Linked DNA regions of Ramlibacter pinisoli. The protein of the gene in region 2 interacts with the protein of the main gene of each other region in a pairwise test. Links are inferred from orthologs where the notes say so. Each region holds a gene or a part of one and is shown on either strand. Other genes may lie near its edges. The genes, in order: grxD and GON04_RS23865.

Region 1 (3,114 bases), 160 kb from region 2 along the record:
TGCGCATCGACACCTTCCGCGCCAGCGGGGCGGGCGGCCAGCACATCAACAAGACCGACTCGGCGGTGCGCGTCACCCACATCCCGACCGGCATCGTCGCCGAGTGCCAGGACGACCGCAGCCAGCACCGCAACAAGGCCAAGGCGCTGCAGGTGCTGGCCGCGCGCATCCAGGACAAGGAGCGCACCGAGCGGGCCGCCAAGGAAGCCGCCACGCGCAAGGGCCTGATCGGCAGCGGCGACCGCAGCGACCGCATCCGGACCTACAACTTTCCCCAGGGCCGGGTGACCGACCACCGCATCAACCTCACGCTGTACAAGCTGTCGTTCGTGATGGAAGGCGACCTCGACGAGCTCATCGACGGACTGCTGCTGGCCCGCAAGGCCGAGCAGCTGGAAGACCTGGAGCTGGGGCTGGGCGCCCCGGCGGCATGACTGTCGCCCAGGCCCTCGCGTGGGCGATGGGCGCCGGCGTGGCCCGGCTGGATGCCCAGTTGCTGCTGCTGCAGGCCCTCGGCCGGCCGCAGGGCGACCGGGCCTGGCTCATCACCCACGATGCCGACGCCCTGGAGCCGACGACGCACGCCGCATTCGAAGCCGCCTGCGGCCGTCGCCTGGCTGGCGAGCCGCTGGCCTACCTGGTGGGGCAGAAGGAGTTCTTCGGCCTGCCCCTGCAGGTCGACCATCGGGTGCTGGTTCCCCGTCCCGACACCGAAACCATCGTCGAGTGGGCGCTCGAGGCCCTGGCGGGCCGGCAGGCCCCGCCGGTCATCGACCTGGGCACGGGCAGCGGCGCGATCGCCCTGGCCATCCAGTCGCGCCGCCCCGACGCCCACGTCACCGCGGTCGATCGCAGCGCCGACGCGCTGGCAGTGGCCGCCGCCAACGCCCAGCGGCTGCAGTTGCCCGTCCGGTTCGTCCAGGCCGACTGGTTGCAGGGCGCGGGCCGCTACGACCTGGTGGTGAGCAACCCGCCCTACGTCGCGCAGGGCGATCCGCACCTTCCCGCCCTGGCCCATGAACCGGTCAGCGCCCTGGTGGCCGGCACCGACGGCTTGTCGGACCTGCGCCGCATCGCGGCGGATGCCCCGGGGCACCTGCAGCCGGGCGGCTGGCTGCTGCTGGAGCATGGTTGGGACCAGGCGGCAGCGGTGCGGCAACTGCTGGCCGACGCCGGCTTTACCGACATCGGATCCCGGCGCGACCTTGCGGGTGTCGAGCGCTGCTCGGGCGGCCGCTGGCTTGAACGGGGATAATCGGGTCTCATGTGCGCGGACGGCGCACCGCAAGGAGAATTCGAGATGAGCGACGTTCAGCAACGCATCGACCAGCTGGTCAAGAGCAACGACGTCCTGCTGTTCATGAAGGGCAGCGCCAGTTTCCCCATGTGCGGCTTTTCCGGCCGCGCGATCCAGATCCTGAAGGCTTGCGGCGTCGACCCGCGCGCGGTGGCCACGGTCAACGTGCTCGAGGACGACGAGATCCGGCAGGCCATCAAGGACTACAGCAACTGGCCGACCATTCCGCAGCTGTACGTGCGCGGCGAGTTCATCGGCGGCTCGGACATCATGATGGAGATGTACCAGAGCGGCGAACTGCAGCAGGTCCTGGGTTCCACGGCCGGCACGCAGGGCTGACCTGCGTCAGCAGTCGCGCGCCGCGGCTGCCAACCTCACCGGTATTCGACTGACAGCGGCTCGCGGCAGCGGGCCGCTTCCGTTGCGCTCTGGCACGGCATATGCTGCAATCAACACAGCAGTCGATGAAGGAGTTGCAGGCATGGACAGCCGCAGTCTGGTACCCCACCCATCCTCTTCGTTCCAGCTTCCCATCGCCAACCTGCGGAGCGTCTTCCGTCCGCACGATGTCGAGCGCAAGCTGGCCAAGCTGCCCAACAAGGACCACGAGAACCTGCGCTCCACCTACGAGCGCATGCTCGAGCGCGGCCCCGAGCGCTTCCAGGTCAAGCCCAGCGGCGTGCCGAACATGGCTGCCCTGTACCACGAACTGCCCAACTTCACCGATGCGCTCGACGACGTGAAGCGCCATGTCGCGCTGTCACAGGACTGCCGCGACGGCCTCGAGGTGACACCGATGCTGCTGCTCGGGCCCCCGGGCATCGGCAAGACGCATTTCGCGCGCAAGCTGGCCGAACTGCTGGGTACCGGCATGAACCTGGTTCCCATGAGCTCCATGACGGCGGGCTGGCTGCTGTCCGGCGCGTCCTCGCAATGGAAAGGTGCCAAGCCGGGCAAGGTGTTCGAGGCCATCGTCGATGGCCAGTACGCCAATCCGGTGCTGGTGGTCGACGAGATCGACAAGGCCGCCGCCGACGCGCAGTACGACCCGCTCGGTGCGCTCTACGGCTTGCTCGAGCACGACACGGCCGTGTCGTTCGTGGACGAGTTCGCCGAGGTGGCCATCGATGCCAGCCAGGTGATCTGGATCATGACCGCCAACGACGAGCGCTGCATCCCCGAGCCCATCCTGAACCGCATGAACGTGTTCGAGATCGAGCCGCCCTCGCCGGAGGCCGCGCGGCAGATCGCCCGCAACCTCTACTGCTCGATCCGCAACGAGCACGGCTGGGGCGAGCGCTTCGATCCGGAACCGGCCCAAGAGCTGCTCGACCAGCTCGCCGAACTGGCCCCGCGCGAGATGCGGCGCGCCCTCATGACCGGATTCGGCAATGCGCGCCTCGACCAGCGGGGCCAGATCACCGCGGACGACTTGCCCAAGGCCGGCTCCGCCAAGGGCCGCATGGGCTTCATCCAGTAGCGGTCAGGTCGAGGCGCTGCGGGCGGGCGGCGCTGCCTGCGGCGGCCCGGGGTCGACCCACTGCCAGTTACGGCTGGCCGACAGCACTGCATTGGGGTACGGGGCCTGGCCGCGGCTGCCGTTGTAGCGGCCGAGCGCCATGAAGAGGTCACCGCGCTCGCGCTCCAGGTAGTGGCGCAGGATGACGCAACCGAAGCGCAGATTGGTCTGCATGTGAAACAGCTTGCTGGCGTCGCCATCGCCGATCAGGCGGCTCCAGAACGGCATCACCTGCATGTAGCCGCGCGCTCCGACCGCGCTGACGGCGTGCTTGCGAAAGCCGCTTTCCACCTGCACC
Region 2 (2,992 bases):
ACGCGGCACTTGGCGATCTGCAGGTCCAGCGGCTGGTACAGGCCCTGGTTGCCGTGCTCGATCAGGGTGTCCAGGCCGGTGACGCCCAGGTCGGCACCGCCGTACTGCACGTAGGTGGGCACGTCGGTGGCGCGCACCAGCACCACGCGCACGCCGGGATCGTTGGTGGCCAGGATCAGCTTGCGCGATTTCTCCGGGTCCTCGGACACCTCGATGCCCGCTTCGCGCAGCAGCGGCAGCGTCTCGTCGAAGATGCGGCCCTTGGACAGGGCCAGCGTGATCATCTGGCTCATGCCCCGATTCTCTCGATCTCGGCGCCGATGCCACGCAGCTTGGTTTCCATCTGGTCGTAGCCCCGGTCCAGGTGGTAGATGCGGTCGACCACCGTCTCGCCCGCAGCCACCAGGCCGGCGATGACCAGGCTGGCCGAGGCGCGCAGGTCGGTGGCCATCACGGCCGCGCCGGACAGCGCCTCGACGCCCTCGACCACCGCCAGCTTGCCGTCAACCTGGATCTTCGCGCCCAGGCGCACCAGTTCGTTGACGTGCATGAAGCGGTTCTCGAAGATGGTCTCGGTGACCTGCGAGTGGCCCTCGGCGATGGCGTTCAGGGCCATGAACTGGGCCTGCATGTCGGTGGGAAAGCCCGGGTATTCGGTGGTGCGGAAGCTCTGCGCCTTCAGGCGCCCGGCCGAGTGGATGCGGATGCCGTCATCGACGGCGGTCACGCTGGCGCCGGCCTGGCGCAGCTTCTCCAGGACCACTTCCAGGTGGTCGGGGCGCGCGTGCCGCAGCACCACGTCACCGCCGGCCGCGGCCACCGCACACAGAAAGGTGCCGGCCTCGATGCGGTCGGCCACCACCCGGTGCGTGCAGCCATGCAGCCGTGCCACACCCTGGACGCGGATGCGGCTGCTGCCCTGGCCCTCGATGCGGGCGCCCATGCGCACCAGCATCTCGGCCAGGTCGGTGATCTCCGGCTCCTGGGCGGCGTTCTCCAACACGGTCTCGCCGTCTGCCAGCGTCGCCGCCATCAGCAGGTTCTCGGTACCGGTCACCGTCACCATGTCGGTGGTGATGCTGGCGCCGCGCAGCCGATCGCGCCCCTTGGGCAGCTTGGCGATGATGTAGCCATGCTCCACCACGATTTCGGCGCCCATCTGCTGCAGGCCCTTGATGTGCTGGTCGACCGGGCGCGAGCCGATGGCGCAGCCCCCGGGCAGCGACACGGTGGCTTCGCCGAAGCGGGCCAGCAGGGGCCCCAGCGCCAGCACCGAGGCGCGCATGGTCTTCACCAGCTCGTAAGGGGCTTCGGGCGAACTGAGCTTGCCGGCGTCGAGCCGGACGCTCCCATCGTGGCCCCGTTCGGCCACCACGCCCATGTTGCGCACCAGCTTGAGCATGGTGGCGACGTCCTGCAGGCGCGGAACGTTCTCCAGCGTCACCGGCTCGTCGGTCAGCAGGGCGGCGCACAGCTCGGGCAGCGCCGCGTTCTTGGCGCCCGAAATGCGAACCTCGCCGTGGAGCTGGCGGCCCCCGCGAATCAGTAGCTTGTCCATCTCAGGATTGGTGGTGTTGCGCGGCCCACTCGGCCGGCGTGAACGTCTTCATCGACAAGGCATGCACCTCGTCGGTCTGCATTCTCGCACCCAGGGTGGCGTAGACCCGCTGGTGGCGCTGGATCGACCGCCTGCCCTCGAACTCGGGCGAGACGATGACGGCCGACCAGTGGCGGCCGTCGCCCTCGACCACGAGATGGTCACAGGCCAGGCCGGCGGCGATGATGGAGCGCAGTTCCTCGGCAGTCATGGATGGGGCCTTACCCGCGGATCTTGTAGCCGATGCGCAGCAGGTGCACGGCGATGGCGCTGACGACCAGCATCGCGCCGCCGACGACGGCCAGGCTGGTCCAGGGTGAGACGTCGCTCACGCCGAAGAAGCCGTAGCGGAAGCCGTCGATCATGTAGAAGAAGGGATTGAGGTGGCTCACGCCCTGCCAGAACGCCGGCAGCGAATGGATGGAATAGAACACGCCCGACAGGAAGGTCATGGGCATGATCACGAAGTTCTGGAACGCGGCCATCTGGTCGAACTTCTCGGCCCACAGGCCCGCGATCAGGCCCAGCGCGCCCAGCATGGCGGCGCCCAGCAGCGCGAACACCACGATCCACACCGGCGCCACGAAGCCGGGCACGGCGAACAGCGACGTCACGACCAGGACCCCCAGGCCGACCGCCAGCCCGCGCGCGACCGACGAGCCGACATAGGCGATGAACCAGCTCCAGTGCGACAGCGGCGTCAGCAGCACGAACACCAGGTTGCCCATGATCTTGCTCTGGATCAGCGACGAGGAGCTGTTGGCGAACGCGTTCTGCAGCACGCTCATCATCACCAGGCCGGGCACGAGGAAGGCGGTGTACGGGATGGTGCCGTAGACCTTGACCTGGCCTTCCAGCACGTGGCCGAAGATCAGCAGGTACAGCATGGCGGTGAGGACCGGGGCCGCCACCGTCTGGAAGCTCACCTTCCAGAACCGCAGGATCTCCTTGTACAGCAGCGTGCGCCAGCCGCTCAGGGCCGCCACGGCCAGCGGGCCGCGCACCGGCGCGGCGACGTCGTCGGGCACGGCGCTCATGCGGCCACCCGTTGCTGGTACTCGGCCGACATGACGTCCAGGAACACGTCCTCCAGGTCCGGCTTGCGGATCTCGACGTCCTCGACCCGCAGGCCGGCCTGGCGGATCGCCGCCAGGTAGTTCTCGATCTCGTGCGCGTCGTGCGCGGGCAGCTGCACGATGCGGCCGGTGACGCGCGCCTTGGCGGCGAATTCGGCCGGCAGCTGCTGGTCGAGCTTGAAGCGCAGCACGTTGCTGGAGGCCGCCTTGAGCAGGTCACTGGTGCGCTCGAGCGCCACCACGCGGCCGGTCTTGAGCATCGCGATGCGATGGCACAGGGCCTCGGCTTCCTCCAGGTAATGGGTCGTCAGCAGCACGG

The links.
Region 1: the proteins of GON04_RS23865 (region 2) and grxD interact in binary tests that used the Escherichia coli proteins (3 or more experiments, as listed by UniProt). The link is inferred for Ramlibacter pinisoli from one-to-one orthologs.

The regions. Positions count from the first base shown.
Region 1 is NZ_WSEL01000009.1:1,817,280-1,820,393, forward strand. The notes cover bases 170-2,968. They hold grxD (Grx4 family monothiol glutaredoxin), read left to right. Parts: upstream 170-1,300; coding sequence 1,301-1,636; downstream 1,637-2,968. Other genes in these bases: prfA (peptide chain release factor 1), read left to right, coding at 170-434; prmC (peptide chain release factor N(5)-glutamine methyltransferase), read left to right, coding at 431-1,255; GON04_RS23085 (AAA family ATPase), read left to right, coding at 1,779-2,777; GON04_RS23090 (lytic transglycosylase domain-containing protein), read right to left, coding at 2,781-2,968. Outside these bases: more of prfA, read left to right, coding at 1-169; more of GON04_RS23090, read right to left, coding at 2,969-3,114. UniProt on the Escherichia coli protein: Monothiol glutaredoxin involved in the biogenesis of iron-sulfur clusters.
Region 2 is NZ_WSEL01000009.1:1,976,812-1,979,803, forward strand. Bases 185-2,861 are described here. They hold GON04_RS23865 (BolA family protein), read right to left. Parts: upstream 1,809-2,861; coding sequence 1,560-1,808; downstream 185-1,559. Other genes in these bases: hisG (ATP phosphoribosyltransferase), read right to left, coding at 185-284; murA (UDP-N-acetylglucosamine 1-carboxyvinyltransferase), read right to left, coding at 290-1,558; GON04_RS23870 (ABC transporter permease), read right to left, coding at 1,819-2,574; GON04_RS23875 (ABC transporter ATP-binding protein), read right to left, coding at 2,631-2,861. In the rest of the region: more of hisG, read right to left, coding at 1-184; more of GON04_RS23875, read right to left, coding at 2,862-2,992. UniProt on the Escherichia coli protein: Involved in cell resistance against acid stress.